Regions from separate parts of the Bradyrhizobium daqingense genome, predicted to be linked through region 2. Evidence: riboswitches for the same ligand, from Rfam matches in the RefSeq annotation. Region 2 holds a riboswitch; each other region holds the start of a gene.
The links. A riboswitch is a leader RNA that binds a small molecule or an ion and turns the genes downstream of it on or off. The one in region 2 is predicted to bind cobalamin.
Positions count from the first base shown of each region.

Region 1: another riboswitch for cobalamin. It lies ahead of LPJ38_RS37545 (hypothetical protein); the one in region 2 lies ahead of LPJ38_RS19185 (energy-coupling factor ABC transporter permease).
Region 3: another riboswitch for cobalamin. It lies ahead of LPJ38_RS07180 (ribonucleoside-diphosphate reductase subunit alpha); the one in region 2 lies ahead of LPJ38_RS19185 (energy-coupling factor ABC transporter permease).

Region 1 is NZ_CP088014.1:7,926,053-7,930,093, forward strand. It holds gene LPJ38_RS37535 (hypothetical protein) at 1-753, opposite strand, end outside; gene LPJ38_RS37540 (transposase) at 1,154-1,276, shown strand; cobalamin riboswitch at 1,514-1,715, shown strand; gene LPJ38_RS37545 (hypothetical protein) at 2,092-2,538, shown strand; gene LPJ38_RS37550 (class I SAM-dependent methyltransferase) at 2,940-4,041, opposite strand, start outside.
Region 2 is NZ_CP088014.1:4,051,825-4,055,865, forward strand. It holds gene LPJ38_RS19175 (cobyrinic acid a,c-diamide synthase CobB) at 1-701, shown strand, start outside; gene cobA (uroporphyrinogen-III C-methyltransferase) at 698-1,429, shown strand; cobalamin riboswitch at 1,469-1,688, shown strand; gene LPJ38_RS19185 (energy-coupling factor ABC transporter permease) at 1,726-2,403, shown strand; gene cobF (precorrin-6A synthase (deacetylating)) at 2,449-3,198, shown strand; gene cobT (nicotinate-nucleotide--dimethylbenzimidazole phosphoribosyltransferase) at 3,209-4,041, shown strand, end outside.
Region 3 is NZ_CP088014.1:1,543,384-1,547,424, forward strand. It holds gene LPJ38_RS07165 (GNAT family N-acetyltransferase) at 1-490, shown strand, start outside; one part of gene LPJ38_RS07170 (IS5 family transposase) at 755-1,176, opposite strand; one part of gene LPJ38_RS07170 (IS5 family transposase) at 1,176-1,515, opposite strand; partial or broken gene LPJ38_RS07175 (transposase) at 1,762-1,908, shown strand; cobalamin riboswitch at 2,034-2,204, shown strand; gene LPJ38_RS07180 (ribonucleoside-diphosphate reductase subunit alpha) at 2,309-4,041, shown strand, end outside.

The DNA of each region.
Region 1 (4,041 bases), 3.9 Mb from region 2:
CGACGGCGTCGCCTCCTCGGCGGTGAACGGCGGCACGAGATAGAAGTCCTGCCCGTGCTTGTTCACGGCGCCCGTCATTTCCCTCATCAGGGTGGAGCGCCGGTTGGTAGAACGGTTTTCACGGTCCGCCGTCAGCCCAGCGATGCGGTCCGACAAGGACTGAGCCGCCATTTCGGCCACCTTCGACCGGTAGTCGCTCATCTCCCTCGATTGCGGGAATCCGTCCAGCAGCTGGCGCGCGCGGGCGCGACGTGCCACCGCCAGGACTTCACGATTGTTCTTCATGTAGTCTTCATACGCGCCCTCGGCCCTGTCTTTCGCGCTGTGTGCCCGGGTCGACGCATCCTGTGTCTCGGTCTTGAGCCGGTTTGCCGTCTTGACCTCCGCGGCTAGGCGCTCCAGATCGGCAACGAGCTTGGGATCGCGATTCCGCTTGGCGTCTTCGATATTTTTGCCGATTTCCGCCAGCTTGCGATCGAAAGCAGCCAATTCCTCGCCGCATCCAAAGCAGGTCAGGCCAGAGTCGCGGATGGCCTGGAATTGCGCGAACATGGCTTCGAACAGCCGTGCCTCATCCTCCGCGCGCCGGACATCTCCCGCCGATCCAGCAAGTTGCTGGAGCAATTGCTGCCGTTCGGCCTGAAGCTGTTGGCGCATCTGCTCCTTCCGACCGTCGACTTGCGCGATTTCGAGCAATCTCTCGTCGAGATTCCCGACGAAGAAGCCTTCGACTTCGTGGTTGGTCTCGTTCACCCTGACCCTAGCCGTAAGCAGGCTGCGCGCAAGCTTCTCCCCGCGGAGTACCATGACCTCTCGAATTCCGCGCTGTTCGACGCCATCGTCGCAATGGCGTTCTGCCTTGCAGATCGCGACGCGCGGTTCAGGGTCAGCGTGAAGTACCTCGCAGGGCTAACACCGGACATGCTCAGCACGACAGGCAGGGCGATCATAGGCGGACAAGCCGGCTTCGATACACTGTGCGAACGGTTGAGACATGTAAACGGCACCCGAGCCGGCCATCACGGCCGCATCAAAGAGCTGGGACATTTGGCTGGGCTTTCGACGTCGGAGTCGCCCCTCGATCCTCAGATCAGGTCGATCTTGCTAGAGAAGATCGAAACGAACATCGCAAATGCCGTCGAGGCGGAGTCTCTTGAAACTCGCTGCCCGTGTGGTCGAGACCACGAGCCGCATTCGCCTTGCGTTCGCCGCGGCATGTCCCGAAGCCGACCTGATCCGCGGCTTGCCCGGCGCGCTGCTGCCGCTCAGTCCTTGACCGGCGGGGCGTCCGCCCCCCGTTCGCCCAACTTATCCCTCAAGCGCGTTGCAAAGTACGGGTCGTCAGGCGGTGAAAAGCCGAAGGCAATCCTGTGCGCCTCGTCAGAGCAGATGTGCGGCCACATCAATCGGACTAGAAAAACGCACTCTCACGAATAGGACGGGCTAAACTGTCACATGTTGTGTCACTCAGCACTCGATTCACGCCCCTTGCTTGACTCGGTTATGAGGGGCCTTCAGTCTGGTTATCGGTAGCGCCGAAAGGCGTATCAAGGGAATACGGTGCGTCCTCACGGACAAGGCCGAAGCTGCCCCCGCAACTGTAAGCGGCGAGCCGACGACAGTTGGGCCATTGGGTTCGTTCGTTCGAACCTGGGAAGGTGGTCGGAGGCGTCAACCCGCGAGCCAGGAAACCTTGCTGCCGGTCGTGGTCATGGACTGACGCAGGGGCGGGGTGCTCCAAGACGTTGCAAAGCCGATCGAGATCTGCCGCATTCGGGGCGAACGGCTGCCGCTCACGGCGAATGTGCGTGACGGCTTTTTGTTTCGCCCGTGGTCATCACCGTTTTCATTTCAAACGTAGTAGCCGTGCCGGCGCGAGTTTCGGCGTCAACTTCAATCCTGCTCAAACAGCGCTGGCTGTCCGGGTCAGCATTGACGCTAGGAATCGTGCTGGCCTCGATCGCCGCAGCGGGATCGGCGTCCGCACAGCCTCCGCAACTGCTCAATCCGTGATTGTCTCCTCGGCCAATCCGTGGGGCAACACCGTCACCGCGGCAGCAGCAGCGGCGCGAGCGCGTACGCCTCTGGTACGTGGCCGCGACCCGGGCGCGCGACCTGCTGATCCTGCCTAGGCACTCCGCCGACCTGTCGGACAAGTGCTGGGCAAAGCTCGTCGATTTGGGCCTGGCTGGTCTCCCGGCGATCAACCCGAACGACGTCGGCACCGCGAAGGAAAGGAACGTCACGCCGCTAGAGAACGGGCAGACCCGCGAGACCTTCGCCGCCGAGGCGACCGCTATCTTCGATGTGCGCAAGACCGTGATCTGGCGTCGCCCGAGCCGGAGCGAACTTGATCAGGTGGACGAGCCAGAAGCGAAGATCGAAAGCGGGGAAATTCCGGAAACCGGCGCTGCGGAGCCTGCTGCCGTTCTCAGAAGTTCGACGCGTGGCACCATCCTTCACAAGCTAATCGAGGAGGTGCTGACCGGAGAAGCCTGCGACGCCAGGGCGGACTTGAAACGCGGGCTGCGGAACTGATCCGGCAGATGGGGCACGAACCGGCGGAGGATCCGAAGATGGGCATCAGCGCCGTCGAACTGACCGCCACGGTGCTGCGGACGCTCGCTCTTCCGGACGTCGTGACGCCGCGACCGCGTCTCGCCCCCGAGCTCCCGTTGTTCGGAAGCCAGACTCACGAAGGCGGCAAGGTCCTGCTCTCCGGACAGGTTGACGCGATCGCGTTCGACGAGGCCGGCGCCATCGACGCGGTCGTCGATTGGAAGAGCGACGTGGCTCCGGATGCGCCGAGCATCGGCCACTACAGACAGCAGATCGCCGACTATCGGAAGCAGACGAACCTAAGCGGGACAGGTCGTCGATGTGACTTGAGCCCCCGCGGCTGCTGCTCAGGATCCAAGCGCCGTCTCTGCCGGCCTGGTCTACCTTGCCGAGCTGCGGTTGCTCACGCTTGGCTGAGATCGAATCTGAAAGTTCTCCGCAGTTTCACGGATTTCGAAATTGATCGGTCCAGGTCGCCCGTCCGGAGTTCGGGCCCACAGGTATGCGGAGCCTTCATCCAGCACGATCGACTCGACCGAGAAGCCTGCACGCTTAACCAATCCGGCGAGATCGTCCGGCGGGATGAGGCCGTAGAAGGAATGGCCCCTAAGCGAGTCCATGAGGAAGCCGTTGCCGTATGGTTGACAATTCGGGAGATTCTGCATCCTTGTAAAATCAGAATTGCGATAGAGCGTCACAAACAAGCAAGTGCCGTTTGGCTTTAGCTTAGCTCTCATCAGTTGAACGATGCCAAGTCTCACGCTTGCCGATGGGATCACAGAAAGAACGTTTATGCAGAAGCCGCGGTCGTATCTCCGGTCATGGGAGGCAAACTGACCCACGGTGAGGGCGTGGACGTGATTTGATTTGCCGACGTAATCGCGGATGGTGGTCGAACGACCGCGGATCATTTGACCCCTTGAAAGCTGCACTTCCGAATCCACCAACGCAAGTTCGCCGGTGGTTTTGGCTATTGCCCGTTCGTAACGCAGTTTGCCGCAGCCAAAGTCGAAGCTGGAATGAATTGGCTCGAGACGCGAGATCAGCTTCTTAAGATAGGCCCAACTCTGTGTTTCCGGCTTGGCTGCGTTTTCGCTCCGGACGATGATATCCTTCCCGATCTTGTACCACATCAGATGGCCGCCTCTGTGAATGCTTGGCGGTTGCCTGCACTTGCCTCGGCATTCCCGGCTATCTGTTGGATCTGGGGATCCGCCCTTCGTTCCAGCAATCCATACCGAAGATGCATAAATAGAAGCGCGGCCATCGAGGCGGTCCAAAAAATGATCAGAAACCAAGCTGCCCTGGCGAAGGCGGATAAGACCGCGAAGCCTGTGAGTATGAAGAGCCACTCCAAGGCAACCCAATATGTGCCAAGCCTCCAATGCGCTTTCGATGTCGTGCTTGTCGACGAGCGGATGTTCGCTTCGGCTGGACGCGTATTTGTAGAACGTCGCTCTCACGAGGGGATGGCGGTCGCGT
Region 2 (4,041 bases):
AGCTGATCGACGAGGCCGCACGCTTCGTCGCCGAGCATGTCGATCTCGATGCGGTGCTGCGAGCCGCAGCGGGTTGGTCACCGCAACCTGCTGCGAACGGCCTGAACGTGACGCCGCCGGGTCAGCGCATTGCGCTCGCCCGCGATGCGGCATTCTCCTTCGTCTATCCGCACATGCTGGAAGCCTGGCGCGCGGCCGGCGCCGAGATCGTGCCGTTCTCGCCGCTAGCCGATGAAGCGCCCGACGCGAGCGCCGACGTCTGCTGGCTGCCCGGCGGCTATCCCGAGCTTCATGCCGGCAGGATCGCAGCCAATGCACGCTTTCGCAGCAGCCTGCGCTCCTTCGCCGAGACGCGGCCGGTGCATGGCGAATGCGGAGGCTATATGGTGCTGGGGGCTGCATTGACCGATGCCGACGGTATCAGCCATGAGATGGCGGGGCTCCTCGGTCTGGAGACCAGCTTTGCCAAGCGCCGCATGCATCTGGGCTATCGTCTTGCCGAACTGGCTGCGCCGATGCCGGGACATCAGGCCGGCGCGCGTTTGCGCGGGCATGAGTTCCACTATTCGACCATCCTGGCACAGCCCGACACGCCACTGGCAGTCGTCCACGATGCAACGGGCGCTGTCATCGCCGAGACCGGCTCGCGGCGAGGCCACGCCACCGGCACGTTCTTCCATCTGATCTCGGAGGACCGGTGAGCGGGTTTGTCTCCTTCGTCTCCGCCGGCCCCGGCGATCCCGAACTGCTCACGGTGAAGGGCGCGGCGCGGCTGCGCGAGGCCGATGTCGTGCTCTATGACGATCTCGCCTCCGGCGCGATCCTCGATCTCGCCCGGCCGGGCGCCAATCTCGTCGCGGTGGGGAAGCGGGCCGGACGGCCCTCGACCAAGCAGCACCACGTCAACCGCCTTTTGGTCGACTATGCCGTAACAGGCGCGCGCGTGGTGCGGCTGAAGTCCGGCGATGCCGGCATTTTCGGCCGGCTCGAGGAGGAGCTGGAGACGTTGCGCGAGGCCGGCATCGGCTACGAGATCATTCCCGGCGTCACATCCGCTTGCGTCGCTGCCGCGCAAGCCGGCATCCCCCTCACCCGGCGCCACACCTCGCGGCGGGTCCAGTTCTTGACTGGAGCGGACGTCACCGGCGAGCTGCCGCCGAACCTGAATTGGGCGGCATTGGCGGATCCGGAGGCGACCACCGTGGTCTATATGGGCCGGCGCACCTTTCCGGCGCTTGCCGCAAGATTGATCGAACACGGCCTCGCTGCGGATACGCCGGCGCTGTTCGCGGAATCGCTTGGCCGTTCCGACGAGCGGCTGGTGCGCACCACCATTGCCGAGCTGGCCGAGCAGCTTGCGCGCGGCGGCGCCGCTTCCACGGCTGCCGTCATCCTGTTCGGGGCGCTCGCGGGGGATGATCGGTCATGATGGCAACCCTTCAGGCCTTGACGCAGGCTCTGCGAAAGGGGCACAGAGGAGGGGCATGGTGCTCGACGCGGCGCAAAGCGCCGGAGCATAATCGGGAATGGGGATGGGCGGACCCAGTTGCGGCGTCCAAAACCCCAGCCGCCCCCGCGACTGTAAGCGGTGAGGGGCTCCGATCAGCCCCTGGGCCGCAAGGCACGGGAAGGCCGGAGAACCCCAGTGAACCGCGAGCCGGGAGACCGGCCGTGCATGTTTTGAGGCCAAGGCCGTCGGGTGTGACGGCAGGAAGGATCTGAGCCATGCATATCGAACCAGGATTGGTGACGGGCGCCAAGCTCGTGCTGAGTTACGCAACCGGCATCGCCGCAGGCGGCGTCGCCTTGAAGCTTGCGGTCGAAACCGTGCGCGAGCAGGGCATTGGCTCGTTCGCCGCGCGCACGCTGGCCACCACGGCCCTCGTGTTCGTCTTCTTCGAGATCCTGCCGCACTTCCCGGTCGGGGTATCGGAAGTGCACTTCATCCTCGGCTCGACCTTGTTTCTTCTGTTCGGCGCGGCGCCTGCCGCCTTCGGTCTCGCCTTCGGACTGCTGCTTCAGGGCCTGCTGTTCGAGCCGGTGGACCTGCCGCAATACGGCATGAACGTCACCACGCTGCTGGTGCCGCTGTTCGCGATCCAGGCCATCGCCTCGCGCATCATTCCGCGCAACACCGCCTATGTCGATTTGAAATACGGTCAGGCGCTGGCGCTTTCGACCACCTATCAAGCGGGTGTTGTCGCCTGGGTGGCGTTCTGGGCGCTCTACGGCTCAGGCTTCGCCATGACCAACCTCGCCAGCATCGCGACCTTCGCGGCCTCCTATGCGCTGGTCATCGTGATCGAGCCGCTGGCCGATCTTGCTGTGCTGGCCCTGGCGAAGTCCGTGCGTGGCGTCACTGCGCCCGGCCTCGTCACGCCGCGCCTGCACAACGCGGCGTAAGAGATCAGCGGAGGGTGGCCGGTGCGGCCGCCCTTTGCGCTCGTCATGCTCGCGCTCTCCCTGATAGGCATCGGTTGCGGCGATCCCGCGCAGCTCACGCGCGCCGCAATCGCTGCCATCAACGCGGCCGATCTCGTCCTGATCCCGCGCAAGGGGACGGCGAAATCCGATCTTGCGGATCTGCGGCGGACGATCTGCGCGGACGTGCTCACCAGCGCGCGCACGCGGATTGCCGAGTTCGATCTTCCCGTGCGCGACGCAAGCGAGGTGGATTATCGCAAAGGCGTGGACGATTGGCACGATGCGGTCGCCGCGACCTGGTCGCAGACGATCGCGGATCATCTCGAAGGCGATGGCAAGGTCGCGTTGCTGATCTGGGGCGATCCTTCTCTCTATGATTCCTCGCTGCGGATTGCGCGCCGGCTCGACCCATTGCCCGATATCGAGGTCGTGCCCGGCATCACCTCGATCCAGGCATTGTGCGCGGCGCATGCGCTGCCGCTCAACGACATCGGCGAGCCGTTCCTGGTGACGACCGGGCGCCGCCTACGCGAAGGCGGTTGGCCGCAAGGCGTCGATACCGTGGTGGTGATGCTCGATGGCGGCACGGCGTTTCAGTCGCTCGATCCGGCCGGTCTTCACATCTGGTGGGGCGCCTATCTCGGCATGCAGGATCAGATCATCTTGTCCGGCGCGCTGGCCGACGCCGGTCCGCGTATCGTCGCGATGCGGCAGGAAGCGCGCGAGCGGCATGGCTGGATCATGGACAGCTACGTTCTCAAGCGCCTGACGTAAGCGAGGCAGCATGCTCCCCGAATGGGTCTACCGGCAGTGCCCCGAAATCTCCGCGGCTCCTCGCGAGGCGGCAGTCGTGCGGCAGGCGCAACTGACGAAGCCGACCGGCGCGCTCGGACGGCTGGAGCAGCTCGCCATCGAGCTTGCGGGCCTGCAGGCAACGGAGCAACCGCGCGCCGCGTGCGTGCCGATCATCGTCTTCGCCGGCGATCACGGCATCGTCGCGCAGGGCGTCTCGGCCTATCCGCAGGAAGTGACCATCGCGATGATGGCGAATTTCGCCTCCGGGGGCGCCGCGATTTCGGTGCTGGCGCGCGAGCTCGGCTCCAGCCTGGAGGTAGTCGACGCCGGCACGCTGGCGCAAGGGGAGATGGCGGGCATCGTCACGGACAAGCCGCGCGCCGGGACGCGCGACTTCAGTGCCGAAGCTGCGCTCGAACCGGCGGAGCTGGCATTCGCGTTCGAGGCAGGCCAGCGCGCCGTTGCGCGCGCAGCCGCCAATCAGCCTGATCTCCTGATCTTCGGCGAGATGGGCATCGGCAACACCACGGCGTCGGCGGCGATTGCCGCGAGCCTGCTCGGCATCAGTGCCGAGGAAATCGCCGGCAGCGGCACCGGCATCGACGCCGCCGGCCGCGCGCACAAGGCACGCGTCATCGACGCCGCGATCGCGCGCCATGGCATTGCGGGGGCGTCGCCCGAAAACATCCTGCGCGCGGTCGGCGGTCTCGAGATCGCGGCGATCTCAGGTGCGATCATTGCGGCTGCGCAAGCCCGCATTCCCGTTTTGATGGATGGCTTCATCGTCTCGGTCGCGGCGCTGGCGGCGGTGCGGCTCAATCC
Region 3 (4,041 bases), 2.5 Mb from region 2:
CGCCTGTGGGGGCCGAGCATTTGCACATGGCACAGCCTACGTCGCGGGAGAGATTCGTGGCGCGGCCCTGTGGCTGCCTCCCAACGTGCAGCAAGATGAGGAGGCATTGGATGCAATCATGGCGCTATCCCTGCGCCCGGAGATTACCGAGGATATGGCACACTTGCGGCGGAGAATGGCCGAACATCGTCCCCACGAGCCACATTGGTATCTGCCACTCATTGCCGTCGATCCGAACTGGGTCGGAAAAGGGCTTGGCACGTTGCTGATGAACTACGCCCTTCAACGATGCGATGAGGACGGCATTGTTGCCTACCTCGAAAGTTCGAACCCTGAAAACATTCCCTTTTACCAACGTCACGGCTTCAAGGTCGTTGGTGAGATACAACACGGTTCTTCGCCGCCGCTCACGCCAATGTTGCGAACGGCTTCATTCCGACCCAGCAAGGCCGCGCCGCCGGATCGGCTCGTCACCCAGACTCAAGCATAGCTCCGCCTCATCCCGTTAGGATTGATTGCCAATAACCTGACATGACCGCGTTCGGTCAGGACGGCTTATGTTCGCGGCCAGACAACTGAGCACGTGAGGCGGCTCGCCGGGCCTGCGAAAAGCATACCAATCGTCTCTTCGGCAAAGTTGGCACGTCTGATGTGAGAGCTGGCGGGGTCAAATCCACTAAGCTGGGATATTGCCACGGGCGGCTGCATCGATTTGCGGTCGGGCTCCAGACAATTTTTGATCTAGGGTCCAGACTCAATTGAGCCAATATGCGACGAGAGCGGCGAGATGAACAGCGGCCAAAAAATTACGGGCGAGCTTGTCATATCGCGTGGCGATGCGCCGGAAGTCCTTGAGCCTGCAAAAGCAGCGTTCGATGACATTTCGTCCTTTGTAGGCGCGTTTGTTGAAGCGATGGATGACGACACGGTTAGATTTATTGGGGATTACGGGCTTGGCGCCACGACGAATGATTTCGCCGCGAAGCTTGTCGCCATCATACCCTTTGTCGGCGAGGAGCACGCTCATGGGTGGCGCGAGCGCCAGGACATCGGGAGCCGCAGCGATATCGGCATCCTGGCCTGGAGTCAGATGCAGGACGACCGGCCGGCAGAGCGGATCGCTCAGCGCATGGATTTTTGTCGTGCGGCCTCCGCGCGAGCGGCCGATTGCTTGATTGTGCTCCCCCCTTTTCCGCCGGAGGCACACCGGTGAGCTTTAATCGAGGTCGAGTCGAGCGACAGTACGACGCCGTCTTCGCCAGGCTTGGCCAGCGCTTCGAAGATTGCGCACCATCGTCCTCGCTTGGCCCAGCGATTGAAGCGATTGTAGATCGTCGTGTAAGGGCCGTATTCACGTGGACAATCACGCCATCGTGCACCCGATTGCAGCATGTGAATGATGCCGCTGACGATGCGTCGGTCGTCGTCCCGATCCGGCCCCGTCAGTCCCCTCGGCAGATGCGGTTCGATACGCGCCCATTGCCTGTCGTTCAGCCAAAACAAACCAGCGCGCATTCTCTCGCCCCCGAATCAACACGTAGGCAAGAGAATCACGTGGCGCTATTTAGGTACAGACCCTAAGGCCACAGAAAGCGATGAATGGCGAGACGCGTATGGCTACCGAAACCCGATCCGGCCCAACTCAATTCGCGGACCGCGAACCGATCGATGCCAACATTCAGGATGTCCAGGGTTGCTGTTCCCCTGTTGGAGAATTTGCGACGCCACTTCCAAAGGTTTGAGCACATCTTGGCCGATCGCAGGCGCTGGGTCGTCGAGCGCACCTTTGCGTGGCTCGGCAGATGTGGGCATCTCTGCAAAGACTTCGAAGGTTCCGCCGCTACCGAGCTCGCCTGGCCGCTCGTCGCCCATCTGAGGCTCCTAACTCGCCGATTGGCCAGGCCTTGAGACATCTATGTTTTTTGAGTGAGGCTCTCAGGACAGGCGCTCGGCGAATTTCGAACCTCGACCTCGGGGCTGCTCCAACTGGTTAACTTGACTGTGCCGTCTTGACGAGTCTGGGCAAAGGCTTCTATATGTGGTGTCGTAGTGGTTTTAAATTCGCATATATGGTGGCACGGTGTTAGGGGGGAACCCATTGTGTCGGCAGCGGCTATTCCGAGGCATTAGCGCGACAGCGCTGGGAAGGCCGACAGCCGCAGCGACCCGCGAGCCAGGAAACCTACCGCGACAGAACCCATGTCCTCGGGCGGGGTGCCCGGTGGGTCGCTTGCAGCCGGGGACATTTGCCCGGTCCCCTCGCAAGTCGTCCGCACGGTCCCAGCCCCCAAATATCACGGGGTTGCCGATGTCGGCGTCTTACGATTTCGATCAGTATGGTCATCTCATTGAGCTGCCGAGTGTGCGGCAGCCCTCAGCGCAGGCAAAGCCTACCACACCTGAACTGTGTCTTGTGCAGCCCCCAGCATTGCCGGCTCCCCTGCCGAGGCCCCCCGCGCGATCGCCAACTCCGTCTGACCTTTCGCTCGATCGGTCGCGCGACGACCTGCTGACCTCGTTTGGTAGGCTGACGCTGACCGACCGCTATCTGCTCGCCGGCGAAGGCCTCCAGGACATGTTCGCCCGAGTGTCTTGCGCCTTCGCGGACAATGTTGCGCATGCCCAACGTCTATATGATGCGATGTCTCGGCTGTGGTTCATGCCGGCCACACCGGTGCTCTCCAACGGCGGCACGACGCGCGGCCTTCCGATCTCGTGCTTCCTTAACTCAGTGTCGGACTCGCTCGAAGGCATCGTCGGCACCTGGAACGAGAACGTCTGGCTTGCTTCCAATGGCGGCGGCATCGGCACCTACTGGGGTAATGTTCGCTCAATCGGCGAGAAGGCGAGGGGCGGCGTCACCTCGGGCATCATCCCGTTCATCCACGTCACGGACGGCCTCACGCTGGCGATCAGCCAGGGCTCGTTGCGGCGCGGCTCGGCGGCGGTCTATCTCGATATCCACCATCCCGAGATCGAGGAGTTCCTCGAGATCCGCAAGGCGTCTGGTGACTTCAACCGCAAGAGCCTCAACCTACATCACGGCATCAACGTCACCGACGAGTTCATGTGTGCCGTGGGCGCCGGCACCGCATTCGCTCTGCGCAGCCCGAAGACTAACGAGGTCGTCCGCGAGATCGACGCCCGCCAGCTGTGGCAACGCATCCTTGAGAACCGGCTGCAGACCGGCGAGCCTTATCTCTTGTTCATCGACACCGTGAACCGTGCGCTCCCCAAGCACCAGCGCGAGCTCGGCCTCGAGGTCTCGACCTCCAACCTGTGCAGCGAGATTACCCTGTCGACCGGCATCGATCATCGCGGCGAGGAGCGCACCGCGGTTTGCTGCCTGTCGTCGCTCAACCTCGAGACCTGGGACCAGTGGAATGAGGAGCCCGGCTTCATAGAGGACGTCATGCGCTTCCTAGACAACGTGCTCACGCACTTCATCACGGTGGCGCCGGACGGAATGAAGCGTGCCCGCTACGCCGCCCTGCGCGAGCGCTCCGTTGGCCTCGGCGTCATGGGCTTCCACTCGTTTCTCCAGGCCAAGGGCATTCCAATGGAGGGTACCTTGGCCAAGTCATTCAATCTGAACATGTTCCGAAAACTCCGTCGCGAAGCCGACGCCGCATCCGTGGCGCTCGCTCGCGAGCGTGGCCCGTGCCCGGATGCCCTGGAACGCGGCGTGATGGCGCGCTTCAGCCACAAGATCGCAATCGCGCCGACCGCCTCGATCAGCATCATCTGCGGGGGCACCAGCGCCTGCACTGAGCCGATCCCGGCCAACATCTACACCCACAAGACGCTATCCGGCGCCATCTCGGTGCGCAATCCGCACCTCGCTAAGGTGCTGGCCGCGAAAGGCGCCGACACCTCGGCGACCTGGGAGTCGATCATCGCGCACGACGGATCGGTCGCCCATCTCGACGTCCTGTCGGAGCACGAGAAAGCGATCTTTCGCACCGCCTTCGAGATCGACCAGCGCTGGATCGTCGAGCTTGCCGCCGACCGCGCCGCGTTGATTTGCCAGAGCCAGTCGAT